Regions from separate parts of the Stenotrophomonas sp. YJH_SMC_110 genome, predicted to be linked through region 3. Evidence: predicted binding sites of a transcription regulator. Region 3 holds the regulator's gene; each other region holds the start of a gene.
The links. The regulator HrcA, encoded in region 3, represses chaperone genes, less so after heat shock. The targets are predictions, from matches to a motif close to TTNGCACTCNNNNNNNNNGAGTGCNAA.
Positions count from the first base shown of each region.

Region 1: AC5P6H_RS02735 (co-chaperone GroES) is a predicted target of HrcA. The motif match lies at 1,243-1,269, and genes of this name have one in related genera.
Region 2: rpoH (RNA polymerase sigma factor RpoH) is a predicted target of HrcA. The motif match lies at 970-996, and genes of this name have one in related genera.

Region 1 covers NZ_JCAFSM010000001.1:619,933-625,471, forward strand. The annotation lists gene groL (chaperonin GroEL) at 1-827, opposite strand, end outside; gene AC5P6H_RS02735 (co-chaperone GroES) at 909-1,196, opposite strand; gene AC5P6H_RS02740 (endonuclease) at 1,508-3,298, shown strand; gene cutA (divalent-cation tolerance protein CutA) at 3,367-3,705, shown strand; gene AC5P6H_RS02750 (protein-disulfide reductase DsbD family protein) at 3,702-5,539, shown strand, end outside.
Region 2 covers NZ_JCAFSM010000001.1:657,683-663,221, forward strand. The annotation lists gene rpoH (RNA polymerase sigma factor RpoH) at 83-958, opposite strand; gene ung (uracil-DNA glycosylase) at 1,237-1,950, opposite strand; gene AC5P6H_RS02935 (response regulator) at 1,947-2,789, opposite strand; gene ftsX (permease-like cell division protein FtsX) at 2,797-3,744, opposite strand; gene ftsE (cell division ATP-binding protein FtsE) at 3,748-4,434, opposite strand; gene rhlB (ATP-dependent RNA helicase RhlB) at 4,613-5,539, opposite strand, start outside.
Region 3 covers NZ_JCAFSM010000003.1:310,118-315,656, forward strand. The annotation lists gene dnaK (molecular chaperone DnaK) at 75-1,997, opposite strand; gene grpE (nucleotide exchange factor GrpE) at 2,180-2,695, opposite strand; gene hrcA (heat-inducible transcriptional repressor HrcA) at 2,759-3,823, opposite strand; gene recN (DNA repair protein RecN) at 3,939-5,539, shown strand, end outside.

The DNA of each region.
Region 1 (5,539 bases), on a different contig from region 3:
ACGGCCACGACCTTGACGATGCCACGGATGGTGTTGACCACCAGGGTGGCCAGCGCTTCGCCTTCGACTTCCTCGGCCACGATCAGCAGCGGCTTGCCGGCCTTGGCGACGCCTTCCAGCACCGGCAGCAGGTCACGGACGTTGGAGATCTTCTTGTCGTGCAGCAGGATGAACGGGTCATCCAGGTCAGCGGTCTGCGACTGCTGGTTGTTGATGAAGTACGGCGACAGGTAGCCGCGGTCGAACTGCATGCCCTTGACCACGTCCAGCTCGTTGTCCAGGCCCGAGCCTTCTTCAACGGTGATGACGCCTTCCTTGCCGACTTCCTTCATCGCGTCAGCGATGATCTGGCCGATCGACTCGTCCGAGTTGGCCGAGATGGTACCGACCTGGGCGATCGCCTTGTCGTCGGCGGTCGGCTTGGAGATGTTCTTCAGCTCGGCGACGGCGGCCGAGACGGCCTTGTCGATACCGCGCTTGAGGTCCATCGGGTTCATGCCGGCGGCAACGGCCTTGGCGCCTTCGCGGATCAGGGCCTGGGCCAGCACGGTGGCGGTGGTGGTGCCGTCGCCGGCATCGTCGTTGGTGCGCGAAGCAACTTCCTTCACCATCTGCGCGCCCATGTTCTCGAACTTGTCAGCCAGTTCGATCTCCTTGGCGACGGAGACGCCGTCCTTGGTGATGGTCGGCGCGCCGAAGCTCTTTTCCAGCACGACGTTGCGGCCCTTCGGGCCCAGGGTGGCCTTGACGGCATTGGCGAGAACGTTGACGCCGCGCACCATGCGCGAACGGGCGTCTTCACCGAAACGAATATCCTTGGCAGCCATTGCATTTACCTCATTGGTAGCGCCGGACGATGCCCGGCGGCTGGGAGTTTGGGATCAGGTTGAAACAGGTCGCGCCGGGGCTCAGCCGATGACGGCGAGCACGTCGTCTTCGCGCAGGACCTTGTATTCGACGCCTTCGCTCTTGTACGAGCTGCCGGCGTACTGGCCGTAGATGACCTTGTCGCCGACCTTCAGCGACGGCGCGCGCACGTTGCCGTTGTCCAGCGGCTTGCCGGGGCCGACGGCCACGACCTCACCCTTGGTGGACTTTTCCTTGGCCGAGTCGGGGATGACGATGCCACCGGCGGAGATTTCGTCGGCTTCGATCGGCTTGACCACAACGCGGTCGTGCAGCGGCTTGATGCTCATAGGAGACCTCTTAAGTGATTGATTGGTCTAAAAAAGTCCGGCGATGTTAGCACTCACCCCAAGCGAGTGCCAGAACCGCACGTGAAGAAACCCGACAACGTCGGGAGCAGGGCAGAGATGGAGCCCCGCCGCCCCCTTTCAAGGGCGGAATGAAAAAATTTTTCCGCCCGCGCGCCTCGGCCAAGGCGTCGGTCTTGGACAATTTCGGTGACAAGCGTCGCACTGTCAGATATCTGACGTTCATTTACGACAAAGTGTCACTGGATCGGCCTTAGGCTCGGTCAGGCATTCCCAATCACAAGGAGTAGTCGATGCGATTGCTGTCCCCGCTTGCCGCCGCCTGCCTGCTGGCACTGGCCGCCGCGCCGGCCCAGGCCGAGGTTTTCATCAACGAACTGCACTACGACGACAGCACCGCCGCCGGTGACGTCGGCGAAGCCATCGAAGTGGTCGCCACCGCCGGCGAGGACCTGTCCGGCTACCGCCTCTACCTCTACAACGGCAGCAATCCTTCGGCGGCCGCGGTCTACGCCAACAACCCGGTCCCGGCCGGCACCGCCGCCGGCTGCGGCAGCGCGACCATCGCCGTGGTCAACTACCCGACCAACGGCATCCAGAACGGCCCCAACGACGGCATCGCCCTGGTCGATGCCAGCGGCAAGGTGGTCCAGTTCCTCAGCTACGAGGGCGCCATCACCGCCTCCGGTGGCCCTGCCGCCGGCATGACCAGCCAGAACATCCCGGTGGCCGAGACCAACAGCACGGCCGCGGGCACCTCGCTGCAGCTGACCGGCAGCGGCAGCCAGTACACCCACTTCACCTGGGCCGAGTCGGCCAGGCAGACCTTCGGCAGCTGCAACAACGGCCAGACCTTCAGTGGCGGCGGAACCCCGGGCCCGAACACACCGCCGTCGGTCTCCACCACCACCCCGGCGCAGGGCAGCAGCACCTTCCCGGCCGCCGCCGACCTGGAAGTGGTGTTCAGCGAGACGGTGAACCTGGCCAGTGGCGCCTTCGCCCTGAGCTGCGGCACCTCCGGCAGCGTGCCGTTGACCTTCCCGGCCAGCGGCCGCAGCGTGAAGCTGTCCACCAACACTGCGCTGGTGGCCGGTGAGGCCTGCCGCTTCGACATCCGCGCCGCGCGCATCACCGACCTGCAGGGCGCGCACCCGGCCGCCGACAGCCGCATCGCCTTCACCGTGGCCAGCACCGGCGGCAATCCGGACCCGGGCAACCCGGGCGTGCCGGCCGGCTATTACTCCAAGGTCAACACCAGCAGCCCCAGCCAGCTGCGCTGCTCGCTGCATGCCACCATCAAGGGCCACACCGCCTACCCTTACAGCGGCTCGGGCACCAGTACCTGGACCATTCTGGAAATCGCCGACGAGGATCCGAACAATTCCGGCAGGATCCTCGATGCATATCGCAACCACAGCTACGCCAAGGTGACCGATCGCGCCGGCAGTGGCAGTGGCCTGAAGTACAACCGCGAGCACACCTGGCCGAACTCGCTGGGCTTTGCCACCACCACCGGTGACAAGGGCCTGCCGTACGCGCCGTATACCGACACCCACATGCTGTACCTGACCGACGCGCAGTGGAACGCCGACCGTGGCAACAAGCCGTTCGGCAAGTGCGACGCCAACTGCGGCGAGCGCGCCACCGAGGCCAACAACGGCCAGGGCGGCGGCAGCGGCGGCTATCCGGGCAACTCCAACTGGGTGCGCACGCCGGACGGCAACACCGGCACCTTCGAGGTGTGGGGCAAGCGCAAGGGCGACATGGCGCGTGCGGTGATGTACATGGCGATCCGTTACGAGGGCGGCAAGGATGCGGCCACCGGCCAGTCCGAGCCGGACCTGGAGCTGACCGACGACCGCAGCAAAATCGTCAAGACCAGCAGTTCGCCGGCCTACATGGGCCTGCTGTCCACGCTGATCGACTGGCACCTGTCCGATCCGCCGGATGATGCCGAGCGTGCGCGCAATGACGTGATCTACAGCTTCCAGGGCAACCGCAACCCGTTCATCGACCACCCCGAGTGGGCAACCCCGGCCCTGTTCACCTCGGCCAAGCCGGCCACCTGCCAGCTGGCCAACTGACCGCGCAACGCAGCGGTCCACTGCCGCCGCCGGGCCCTGACCCGGCGGCGGCCCTATACTCGGCGGTCATGTCGACCGTCGATCCCGTCCTGCTGCTGTTGACCACCTGCCCGGACCGGGCCAGTGCCGAGCGCATCGCGCACGCGCTGGTCGGCGAGCGCCTGGCGGCATGCGTGACCCGCCTCGATGGCGCGCAGTCGACTTACCGCTGGCAGGGGGAGGTGACCACCGACGCCGAACTGCAGCTGCTGGTGAAAACCACCGCGAGCCGCGTCGATGACGCAATTGCCCGGATCGTCGCACTGCATCCGTATGAACTCCCGGAGTGCATCGCGGTCGAAACCCGGGCCGGCCTGCCGGCGTATCTGGACTGGATCCGGGCACAGACCCGGGAGGACACTGATTGAAGACTCTGTTTGCGCGCGGCGCCGCCTTGTGCGCCCTGTTGTGGCTCTCGCTGCCGGCCTTCGCGCTGGATGAGAAGGACCTGCTGCCGGTGGACCAGGCGTTCGCGCTGACCGCCAGTGCCCCCGAACGGGGCCAGGTGCAACTGCAGTTCAAGATCGCACCGGGCTATTACCTTTATCGCCACCGCACCAGCGTCAAGGCCGACCCGGCCTTCAATGCCGGCGCGCTGCAGATGCCCAAGGGCGACAAGCACCACGACGATTTCTTCGGCGAAGTCGAGACCTATCGCGAGCGCCTGCAGGCCACCCTGCCCGGCACGCCGTCCGAGGCTGCCGGCACCATCAGCCTGGAAGTGCGTTACCAGGGCTGCGCCGATGCCGGTGTCTGCTACCCGCCGCAGAAGCGCGTGGTGCAGGTCACCCTGCCGGGCGCCGGTGCGGCGGCGGCGGTGCCTGCCGCGCGTGCCGGTGCGGCCAACCCGTTCAACAACCCGCTGGCCGGTGCCGGCAACAGCGGTGGCCTGCGCCTGCCGGGCGCGGCCAACAACAGCCAGGCCCTGCCGCTGCCGTCGGAACAGGCGTTCGGCTTCGATGCCATCGCCAGTGACGGCAACACCCTGCTGCTGCGCTTCAGCCCAGCGCCCGGCTATTACCTGTATCGCGACCGCACCTCGCTGAAGCTGGAAGGCAGCGCCGGCGTGCTGGCCGGCAAGCCGCGCTGGCCAGCCGCGCAATCGCATCGCGACGAGCACTTCGGCGATGTCTCGGTCTACTTCAACCAGGTGGAAGTGCCGCTGCCGCTGCGCCGCACTGTCACTGATGCCGTCGACAGCACCTTGGTGGTGACCTTCCAGGGCTGCCAGACCGATGGCATCTGCTACCCGCCGATGACCCGCCGGGTGAAGCTGTCGATTCCCGCTGGCAAGCTGTCCGCCAGCATTGACCAGGCGCCAGCGCGCAACGAGGTGATCAGCCCGCTGCCCGCCGCCGGCGTGCCACGTGAATCCGCCAACGGCGCACCGTTGCGCCTGCTGCCGACCGTCCCCAACGACGGCATTGCCACTCCCGCCGCCAGCGGCAGTGAGGGTGCGCGCAATGAGTTCGCCGCCGACGCGCGCGATGGCAACGCACTGCGCACGCGCCCACCGGCGACAACCCCGAACCCGGACCGTTCGTTCGTGTGGGTGCTGCTGCTGGCGCTGGCCGGTGGCCTGGTGCTGAACCTGATGCCCTGCGTGCTGCCGATCCTGTCGCTGAAGGTGCTGAGCCTGGCGCAGAGTGGCGAAAGCCCTGAGCGGGCACGCAGCCATGCCCTCTGGTACACGCTGGGCGTGCTGGTCGCGTTCGCGGTGATCGGCGCGCTGATGGTGGGCCTGCGCGCGATCGGCAACGCCGTCGGCATCGGCTTCCAGCTGCAGCACCCGGGCGTGGTGGCGGCGCTGGCCTACATCATGTTCGCGGTGGGCCTGAGCCTGTCCGGCGTGTTTACCCTCGGCGGTGGCATCGGCAACCTCGGCCAGTCGCTGGCCAGCCGCAGCGGGCCGGCCGGCGATTTCTTCACCGGTGCGTTGGCCTGCCTGGTCGGCAGCGCCTGCGTCGGCCCGTTCATGGGCGGGGCGATCGCCTACGCGTTCATTGCCCCGCCGCTGAAGGCGATGACCGTATTCCTGTTCCTCGGCCTGGGCCTTGCGCTGCCGTTCCTGCTGATCGGCTTCGTGCCAGCGCTGGCACGCCGCCTGCCCAAGCCCGGCCCGTGGATGGAAACGCTCAAGCACGTGCTGGCCTTCCCGATGTATGCCACCGCGCTGTGGCTGCTGTGGGTGCTGGGCAAACA
Region 2 (5,539 bases), on a different contig from region 3:
CCACGCCATGCGTGGATGCGCTCCAGAAACAAAAAGGCCCGGCATCTCCGCCGGGCCTTTCTTCATTCCAACGCCTTCACGCTTACGCGGTGAACAGCGCCTTCATCTTCTTCAGCGCGTTCGCTTCAACCTGGCGGATGCGCTCGGCCGACACGCCGTACTCGTCGGCCAGTTCCTGCAGCGTCACCTTGCTGTCCGCGTCCAGCCAGCGGCGGCGGATGATGTCGCGCGAGCGGGCATCCAGTTCCGCCAGGCCTTCGCGCAGCAGCTGCATCTGGTTGTCTTCGCTGTCGGCACGTTCGTAGGCCATCGACGGGTCTTCGTCATCGGCAACCAGGAACGCAGCCGGCGACGGCGGTGCGTGTTCGTTGTCCTCGTCGGCCGGCGCATCGAACCCGATATCGCGACCCGACAGGCGCGACTCCATTTCCATGACCTCGCGCTCGGACACGTTCAGGTCCTTGGCCACCGCGCTCACCTCAGCCGCGTTCATCCAGCCCAGGCGCGTCTTCGACTTGCGCAGGTTGAAGAACAGCTTGCGCTGCGCCTTGGTGGTGGCGACCTTCACGATGCGCCAGTTCTTCAGGATGAACTCGTGCATCTCGGCACGGATCCAGTGCACCGCGAAGGAGACCAGGCGCACGCCCATGTCCGGGTCGAAGCGCTTGACCGCCTTCATCAGGCCGATGTTGCCTTCCTGGATCAGGTCGCCCAGGGCAAGGCCGTAGCCGTTGTAGCCGCGGGCCACGTGCACCACGAAGCGCAGGTGCGAATGCACCAGCTCACGGGCGGCGTCCAGATCGTTGCCGTCGCGGAAGCGACGGGCCAGGTCCTGTTCGTCATCGACCGACAGCACCGGGATCTGGTGCACGGCACCGATGTAGGCGTCCAGCGAACCGAGCGCACTGGGAATCGGGAGATTGTTTGCCACAAGGGCAGTAGAGGTGTTCTGGCTCATAGGCACCCATCTTAGCAGTCCGGGATTTGGACTGCTAAAGGAGGAAAAAGTTCCAGCATCCCATTGATGCAACACTGGTCCCAAACAGAGCCCTACCGTAGCGCGATTTGATGACAGTGGCGAGCATGCTTTTCGGGATTCACAATCCCTTGGAATTCAAGCAATTACCTGCCGTAAAGCGGCCGATTCCGGTCAAGCGGAGCTGAACGGGCCGTTCTGAAGGCCCATTCAGGCCCGGGAACGTTGCCCGGTATTCAGGCCCAGCGGCCCGCCGGCCCTCAGAGTGCCGAGCGCGGCGGCAGCGACCAGTCGATCGGGGCTTGGCCGCGGCGCTGCAGGTACTCGTTGGCCATCGAGAAATGACGACAGCCGAGGAAGCCCCGATGGGCCGAAAGCGGCGACGGATGCGGCGACTTCAGCACGCGATGGCGGCGGGTGTCGATCACCTTGCCCTTCTGCTGCGCATAGGCGCCCCAGAGCATGAACACCAGCCCTTCGCGCTCGCGGTTGAGCACATCCACCACGTGGTCGGTGAAGCCTTCCCAGCCACGACCCTGGTGCGCACCGGCCTTGCCCTCTTCCACCGTCAGTACCGCATTGAGCAGCAGCACGCCACGCTGCGCCCACGGAATCAGGCAACCGTGGTCCGGACGCGGGATACCGAGATCGCTCTCGATCTCCTTGTAGATGTTCAGCAGCGACGGCGGCACCGGCACGCCCGGCGGCACCGAGAAACTCAGGCCATGTGCCTGGCCGCGACCGTGGTACGGGTCCTGCCCGAGGATCACCACCTTCACCTGCTCGAACGGCGTGGCGTCGAACGCGGCGAAGATCTGCGGGCCGGGCGGGAACACCGCCGCGCCACTGGCCTTGCGCTGGCGCAGGAAGCTGGACAGCTCGCGCATCTGCGGCTGCAACAGGTAATCGCCGACATGCTGCTTCCAGCTCGGTTCCAGCTGGATCGTCGGGGTGTCGGCTACTTCATCCATCATCGCAACAGAGGTCCATCGTTCAATCGGGCCAGCCTCAGCTGGAACAGCACCTTGGTGACCAGCAGCCGTTCTTCGATCGGCTTGAGCACCAGGTCGTTGGCACCGGACTGCAGCAGCCCGGTCTGGTTGTGCGGGTTGCCATCGCCGGTCATCACCAGCACCGGCAGGCGGCGCTTGCCGTAGCCGAAATCCACGCGCACGCGCTGCACCACGTCGCGACCGCTCAGTTCGCCCTTCAGGGTGACGTCGGTCAGCACCAGGTCGATGCGGTGGCGACTGCGGCCCAGCGACTCGGCGGTGAGCAGGGTGAACGCTTCTTCGGCGCTGACCACGTGCAGCACGTTCAACTGCTGGCGTTCCAGCATGCGCTTGGTGGCCTCGGCCACCACGCGGCTGTCCTCGATATAGAGGATGGTGGCACCGGGGATGGTCTGCGGCTGCACGTAGCCGCGGATGAAGGTCGCCAGTGCTTCATGGCCGAGCGATTTGTCGAAATAGTCGGTGACGTACTCGGTGAAGCGGCGCTGCTCCAGGTGCTGCTGGGCATCGCCGGAGACCACGATCACCGGCACATAGGCCTGGCCGGCCGCTTCGCGCACCATCCGCGCCAGCGCCAGGCCGTCGCCATCGCGCAGGGTCAGCGAGGTCGTCACCAGGTCCACCGGCCCCTGTGCCAGCGCCTGCTGTGCGTCCTCGATGCTGTCGCAGCCGATCACCTCCACGCCCGGCAGGTCACGCTGCAGGACGTCGGCGATCAGCTTGCGCACCAGCTTCGAGCCATCGACCACCATCACCCGCGTCGCGGGCCCTTCAAGGTGTTTCAGCGCTTGCGGTTGCATGCCGGTCTCAGGTGTCGGTCGGGCGGGTCTGGCGGAGGAAGTGGCCGGTGACCAGCCAGGCGCCCAGCCAGCCCAGCAGCAGCGTGCCGAGCAGGACCAGGCCACCGTGCAGCAGGTCCAGGCCGTGCAGCACGAACGGGCTGCCATAGCTGCGCGAGAGTTCGGCCAGCGGCACGCGCAGCGCGGCACCGGCCGCCCCGATCAGGCCCAGCGCCACCGCGCCGGCGCCCAGCCCGTACCACGCGCCCAGGTACAGGAAGGGACGACGGATGAAGCCATCGCTGGCGCCCAGCAGCTGCAACACGCCGATCTCTTCGCGGCGGGCCTGGATGTCCAGGCGCACCGTGTTGCCGACCACCAGCGCGGCACCTGCGCCGAGCAGGACCGACAGCACCTGCACCAGCCGCGCACCGAAGGCAAGCCAGGCATCCAGGCGCTGGCGCCACAGCGCATCGTGCTGCACCAGATCGGCCTCGGGCAGGCTTTCCAGCGCGCGCGCCAGGCGTGCGTCGTCCTTGCCCTGGCCGGGAGTGATCACCAGCAGCGAAGGCAGCGGATTGTCGTTGAGTGCGTCGATCGCCTCACCCAGGCCGGCATCGCGCAGTTCCTGCAGGCCCTGCTCGGGCGTGCGCACGTTCACTTCGGCCACGTCGTCGCGGTCGCGCAGCTGGCCGGCCAGGCGCAGCGCGCCGGGTGCATCGACGTTGCCCTTCAGGAACACGTTGATGTCGCGCGACTGCTGCACGCTGCCGGCGAACTGCTTGAGGTTGTCCAGCGCGATCGACAGGCCCAGCGGCAGCGCCAGCGCCAGCGCCATGACCATCACCGTCAGCAGGGTCGCCCATGGCTTGCGGCAGGCGCGGCCCAGGCTGAACACCACGCTGTGCACGTGGTGCTGGAACCAGACGCCCACGCGCGAGGGGGCGGCGGCTTCGCTGTTTTCGTTCTTCGCCATCGGTTACTCCGCCAGGTCCTGCGGCGAGATGTCATCCACCAGCCGGCCATGGTCGAGGATCAGCACGCGCTTGCGCATGCGGCGCAGCAGCGGCAGGTCGTGGCTGACCACCAGCACGCTGGTGCCGCGCGAGGGCAGCTCGGCGAACAGGGCCATGATCTCCGCCGCCAGGGTCGGGTCGAGGTTGCCGGTCGGCTCATCGGCCACCAGCAGCTTGGGCTCGCCGACGATGGCGCGGGCGATGCCCACGCGCTGCTGCTCGCCGGCCGACAGCTGCGAGGGCAGCGCCTTCTCGCGATGGCCCAGGCCCATCCGCTCCAGCACCGAGCGCACGCGCTTGCTGATGTCGCCACGGCGGGTGCCGCGCAGGATCAGCGGCAGCGCCACGTTCTCGGCGATCGAGCGGTCCATCAGCAGCCGGTGGTCCTGGTAGACCGCGCCCACCGCGCGTCGGTGGCGGGGCACGTCGCCGCCGCGCACCTTCAGCAGGTTGCGCTCGTCGAACACCACCGCGCCGCGGCTGGGCCGCTCGTCGAGGTGGATCAACTTGAGCAGGGTGCTCTTGCCCGCACCGGAATGGCCGGTGACGAACAGCATCTCGCCCGGCGCGACCTCGAAGCTGACATCGATCAGCGCCTCGTGGCCACCGGCGTACTGTTTGCTGACATTGTCGAAGCGCAGGACACTCATGCCCCGATTATGCAGGAGCGGCGCGACCTCGTGGAGACGGTCGCGCGATAGGTAGTGCCGGCCGCTGGCCGGCAGCTGTGTGGGTTGCCTGCCAGGGTGGGTGCCGACCGTTGGTCGGCACACCGGTCAAGGTCACCCGACCAACGGTCGGGGGCTACCTGCTGATCGGCAGCGCCGATCAGCTGCCCGACAGCATCCGGCGGATCTTGCGGCCGATGCGGGTCAGGAACGAATCGCCGCTGTCGGCCGCCGTGCGCACCGGCTTGGCCACCACCTGCACCGGGGTCACCGGGCTGGCGCCGTTGCCGGCGTTGGCCTGCACGCCCTCGCCACCCTCGACCGGACGGCCGTGGCGACGACGACGGCGCTTGCGCGGCTTGCGCTCGCCATCCACGGCACCTTCCGGCGCGCCCTCGGCGCGGGGCGGGCGCGGCGGACGCGGAGCCTGGGCGACAGCGGCTTCAGCACCTTCGGCCGGGGCAGCTGCAACCTGCTCGCCTTCCACGCGCGGCTTGCGCGGGCCACGCGAACGGCGCTCGCCGCTGCGCTCACCGTCGCGACGCTCGCCACGGCCACCGCCGGAGCGGCCCCCACTGCGACCACCACCACGGCGCTCTTCTTCAGCGGCGCGGGCTTCGCGCGCTTCACGGAAGATCTGGCCGACGCTCTCGTTCTCCTCACCTTCCTCGCCAGCAGCCGGGGCCGGGCGTTCCGGGCGCGGCAGCGGCGTCAACAGTTCCTTGGTGACCGGCTCGGACGGGATCTTCTGCTCGATGTAGGCCTCGATGTCCGGCAGGCCCATCGCGTAGCGTTCGCAGGCGAAGCTGATCGCATCACCCTCTTCGCCCAGGCGCGCGGTACGACCGATGCGGTGCACGTAGTCTTCGGCGTCGAACGGCAGGTCGTAGTTGTAGACGTACTTGATGCCGTCGATGTGCAGGCCACGCGCGGCCACGTCGGTGGCCACCAGGATTTCTAGCTGGCCCTTCTGGAAGCGGTTGAGCAGGCTCTCACGCTTCTTCTGCGGCACGTCGCCGGACAGCACGCCGACGCGGTAGCCGGCCTTTTCCAGCGAGCGGGCGACGCGCTCGACGAACACCTTGGT
Region 3 (5,539 bases):
GACACGCCGGTGGGCGGTCAGGACCCTGATGCGACAACGGGACGCTGATGGCCAGCGTCCCGTGTCGGTCCGGATCAGGACTTCTTGTCGTCCTTGACTTCGGTGAACTCGGCGTCGACCACGTCGTCCTGCGCCTTGCCGGCGTTGCCGGCGTCGGCACCCGGGGCACCGCCCTGGTCGGCCGAAGCAGCGGCGAACAGCGACTGGCCGGCTTCCTCCAGCACCTTCGACTTGGCTTCGATCTGTGCCTTGTCGTCACCCTTCATCGCGGTTTCCAGGTCGGCCAGGGCCGCCTCGACCTTGCCGATGACATCGCCGCCGACCTTGCTGCCGTGCTCGGTGATGGCACTGCGGGTGCCGTGGATCAGGGCATCGGCCTGATTGCGGGCCTGCACCAGCTCCTGGAACTTCTTGTCTTCTTCGCGGTTGGCTTCCGCGTCGGCGACCATGCGTGCGATCTCTTCCTCGGACAGACCCGAACCGGCCTTGATCTCGACCTTCTGTTCCTTGTTGGTCTTCTTGTCCTTGGCCGACACGTGCAGGATGCCGTTGGCGTCGATGTCGAAGGACACTTCCACCTGCGGCAGGCCACGCGGAGCCGGCTCGATGCCGGACAGGTCGAACTTGGCCAGCGACTTGTTGAAGCGGGCCTGCTCGCGCTCACCCTGCAGCACGTGCACGGTCACGGCCGACTGGTTGTCCTCGGCGGTGGAGAACACCTGCGAGGCCTTGGTCGGGATGGTGGTGTTCTTCTCGATGATCTTGGTGAACACGCCGCCCATGGTTTCGATACCCAGCGACAGCGGGGTCACGTCCAGCAGCAGCACGTCCTTGACGTCGCCGCCCAGCACGCCGCCCTGGATCGCAGCGCCCAGTGCCACGGCTTCGTCCGGGTTGACGTCCTTGCGCGGTTCCTTGCCGAAGAATTCGGTCACCGCCTGCTGCACCTTCGGCATGCGGGTCTGGCCACCGACCAGGATCACTTCGCTGATGTCGCTCGAACGCAGGCCGGCATCGTTCAGGGCGACGCGGCACGGCTCGATCGACTTCTTGATCAGGTCTTCCACCAGCGCTTCCAGCTTGGCGCGGGTCAGCTTGATGTTCAGGTGCTTCGGACCCGAGGCGTCAGCGGTGACGTACGGCAGGTTCACTTCGGTCTGCTGGGCGCTGGACAGCTCGATCTTGGCGCGCTCGGCAGCGTCCTTCAGGCGCTGCAGGGCCAGCGGATCCTTGCGCAGGTCGATGCCCTGGTCCTTGTTGAATTCTTCAACCAGGTACTCGATGACGCGGTTGTCGAAGTCTTCGCCGCCCAGGAAGGTGTCGCCGTTGGTGGCCAGCACTTCGAACTGCTTCTCGCCGTCAACGTTGGCGATCTCGATCACCGAGACGTCGAAGGTGCCGCCGCCCAGGTCGTACACCACGATCTTGCGATCCTTGTTGTCGCCCTTGTCCAGGCCATAGGCCAGCGCGGCCGCGGTCGGCTCGTTGATGATGCGCTTGACGTCCAGGCCGGCGATGCGGCCGGCGTCCTTGGTCGCCTGGCGCTGGCTGTCGTTGAAGTAGGCCGGCACGGTGATGACCGCTTCGGTGACCTTCTCACCGAGGAAGTCCTCGGCGGTCTTCTTCATCTTTTCCAGCACCTTGGCCGAGATTTCCTGCGGCGCCATCTTCTTGCCGTCGCTGGTGGCCACCCAGGCATCGCCGTTGTCATGGGCCAGGATGCTGTACGGGACGTGGGCGATGTCCTTCTGCACTTCGGCGTCGGTGAACTTGCGGCCGATCAGGCGCTTCACCGCATAGAAGGTGTTCTTCGGGTTGGTGACGGCCTGGCGCTTGGCCGAGGCGCCCACCAGGACTTCGCCGTCCTTGGTGTAGGCGACGATCGACGGGGTGGTGCGATCGCCTTCCGAATTCTCGATGACGCGGGCCTTGCCGCCGTCCATGATCGCCACGCACGAGTTGGTGGTGCCGAGGTCGATACCAATGATCTTGCCCATGGGGGAGACTCCTGAGGATGCTTGTTGGGGTCAGTCCGGCCGTTCGGCCGGTGGATGAATACGATGTGGGGGAGGCTCGTGGAACATTCAAGCCATCTCCCGAACGCTGTGTTTCCGGTCGCCCGGCGCGTTCAGCGTCGGGCCGGGTGACGGGACATTCCCGCCTTCCGGCCCTGGAGGGGTCAGTCGGCGGCCACCACCACCAGCGCCGGCCGCAGCAGGCGCTCGTTGAGCAGGTAACCCTTCTGGAACACGGTCACCACGCTGCCCGGGGCGGCGTCTGGGGCCGGCACCTGGCTGATGGCCTGGTGGTGTTCCGGGTTGAACGGCTGGCCGATCGGGTCCAGCAGGACCAGCCCGTTGTCGGCGGCAACCTTCAGCAGCTGCTTGTAGGTCAGCTCCAGGCCCTCGCGCAGCGGATGCGGGTCATCGCCGGCCGCCTTCAAGCCGGCATCCAGGCTGTCGAACACCGGCAGCAGCTCGCCCAGCAGCTTCTCGTTGGCGAACTTGCGGGCCTGCTCGATGTCACGGGCAACGCGCTTGCGCTGGTTCTCGAGGTCGGCGCGCTCACGCAGCGCATCGGCCTTGATCTGCTCGACCTCGGCGCGCAGGCGCTCCACTTCGTCGTTGACGCCGGCGGCGGCGGCCGCATCGGCGGCAGTCTGCTGGGATTCGATATCTGGATGTTCGTGGTTCATGTCTGGGTCCCTGGCGGTCAGTCTCCGCCTCCACCCACCCTAGTGTGGGCGGGATGCTGCGTTTCAAGCGTCGGATGTTCCAGGAGTGCGCCCGGCTGGCGAAAACGCCGCGCCGAGTACATCGGCAGTAGCCTGGACCAGCGGGATCATCCGGTCGTAGGCCATCCGCTTGGGGCCGATCACGCCCAGCACGCCCAGCACCTGGCCATTGGCCGTGTAAGGGGCAGTGACCAGCGAGACGCCCTGCAGCGGCATCATCCCGGTCTCCTCGCCGATGAAGATGCGCACGCCGGGCGCCTGGATGGTCCGCTCCAGCAGCTGCAGGATCTCCCGCTTGCTGGAGAACAGCTCGAACAGCTCGCGCAGCCGCTCCAGGTCGGACAGGTCCTGCACCCCCATCAGACGGGTCTGCCCGGCCACCAGCATGTCGTCGGCCGCCGGCTGCAGGGCCTGCTCGGCCAGCTCGATGCTGTGCGCCAGCAGCTGCTCCAGCTCCGAACGGGCATCACGCAGTTCCAGCAGCAGGCGGGTGCGGATCTCGGCCATCGGCAGGCCGGCGAAATGCGCGTTGAGGTAGTTGGCGACCTGTTCCAGCTGGCCCGGCGCGAACTCCTGGCGGGTCTCGATGACCCGGTTCTGCACCTCGTTGTCGGCGAACACCAGGATCGCCAGCACCCGGCGCCCGTCCAGCGCCACGAAATCGATCTGGCGGAACGCGAACTGCTCGCGCCGCGGGGCGCTGACCACGCCGACGAAGTGGCTCATCGCCGACAGCAGCTCCGAGGCGCTGCCAAGCAGGGCCTGGGTGCTGCCGCCGCCGGCCAGTTCCTGGCGCAGCCGGGCCAGCTCGCCTTCGCCCGGCGGCTGCATCTGCAGCAGGCTGTCGACGAACACCCGGTAGCCATGTGCGGTCGGGACGCGCCCGGCCGAGGTGTGCGGCGAAGCCAGCAGCCCCAGGTCTTCCAGGTCACCCAGGATGTTGCGGATGGTGGCCGGACTGACCTCCAGCCCGGCCACGCGCGCCAGCGTCTGCGAGCCGACCGGCTCACCGTCCTGGATGTAACGCGCGATCAGCGTGCGCAGCAGATGGCGCGCACGCGGGGCAAGCTGGTCGGGAGAACCGTGCATGGAATCAACCTGTGAGACACGGACACTAGATAATGGCGGCGGATCACCTTGGCAAGTCATTGGACCTCCCGCGCCCGCGTGCTAGCGTTGCGCGGCTGCTGACACCCCCTTACCCATGCTCAGACATCTTTCGATCAAGGATTTCGCCGTCGTCCGCGCCACCGAACTGGAGTTCGGGCCAGGCATGACCGTGGTTTCAGGCGAGACCGGCGCCGGCAAGTCACTGATGGTCGACGCGCTGGGCTTCCTGTCCGGCCTGCGCGCCGACAGCGGCGTGGTCCGCCACGGCGCCGCGCGCGCCGAGCTGTCGGCCGAGTTCGCGCTGGACCAGCTGCAGGCCGCGCGCCAGTGGCTGGCCGACAACGAGCTGGACGACGAGGAGCAGTGCCAGCTGCGCCGCGTGATCCGTGCCGATGGCGGCTCGCGGGCCTGGATCAACGGCCGCCCGGTGACCCTGGCCCAGCTGGGCGACCTGGCCTCGTTGCTGGTGGAGATCCACGGCCAGCACGAACAGCAGGCCCTGCTGACGCGCCCGTCGCAGCTGGCCCTGCTGGACGCCTATGCCGGCAACGAGGACGAGCGCCGCCAGGTGCGCCGCGCCGCTGCGGCCTGGCAGGCGCTGGTCGATGAATCGCTGGCGCTGTCGCAGCAGGGCGACGTCAGTGACCGGATCGGCTTCCTGGAGCACCAGCTGCGCGAACTGGACCGCGAAGACCTGGAACCGGAGTCGATTGCCGCGCTGGGCGCCAGCCACCGCCGCCAGGCCCATGCCAGTGCCCTGCTGAGTGCCTGCCAGGCGGCCAGCAACCAGCTCAATGGCGACGACGGCAGTTCCGCGCTGGACCTGCTGCAGCAGGTGCGCCACGAGCTGTCGCGCCTGATCGAACACGACCCGCGCCTGGGCGAGGTCGACGGCCTGATCGAAAACGCCTCGATCCAGCTGCACGAAGCCCTGTCGCTGCTGGACCGCGTGCATGACGACCTCGACGCCGACCCGGAACAGTTCGAGGAGAACGAGCGTCGCCTCGGCCGCCTGCACGACTTGGCCCGCAAGCACCGTGTGCCGATGGACGAGCTGGGCGCGCAGCGCGAGCGCATGCACGCCGAAGTGGAACAGCTGCGTGGTGCTGACGAACGCCTGCAGCGCCTCGCCGGCGAGATCGACAAGGCCGCTGCGGCGTGGCGCGTGCAGGCCGGGCTGCTGACCGCCAGCCGCCGCGCCGCCGCTGCCGAGCTGTCGGCCACCACCACCGGCATCATCGCCGAGCTGGGCATGGGCGGCGGCCAGTTCCTGATCGAGCTGGAACCGCAGGACGCCGGCAAGCCCGACCCGCAGGGTGCCGAGCGCGTGGAATTCCTGGTGGCGGCCAATGCCGGGCAGCCACCGCGTGCCCTGCGCAAGGTGGCCTCGGGTGGCGAACTGTCGCGCATCTCGCTGGCCATCGAAGTGGCCGCGCTGGACCTGGATGCAGTGCCGACCATGGTGTTCGACGAAGTCGACTCCGGCATCGGTGGCGCGGTGGCGGACATCGTCGGCCAGAAGCTGCGCGCCCTTGGCGAGAAGCGCCAGGTGCTGTGCGTGACCCACCTGCCGCAGGTCGCCTCGAAGGGCCATGCCCATTACCGGGTCAGCAAGGCCCCGGTGGAAGGCATGACCCAGAGCGCAGTGGAAAAGCTGGACAGCAAGGCGCGCGAGGAAGAACTGGCGCGCATGCT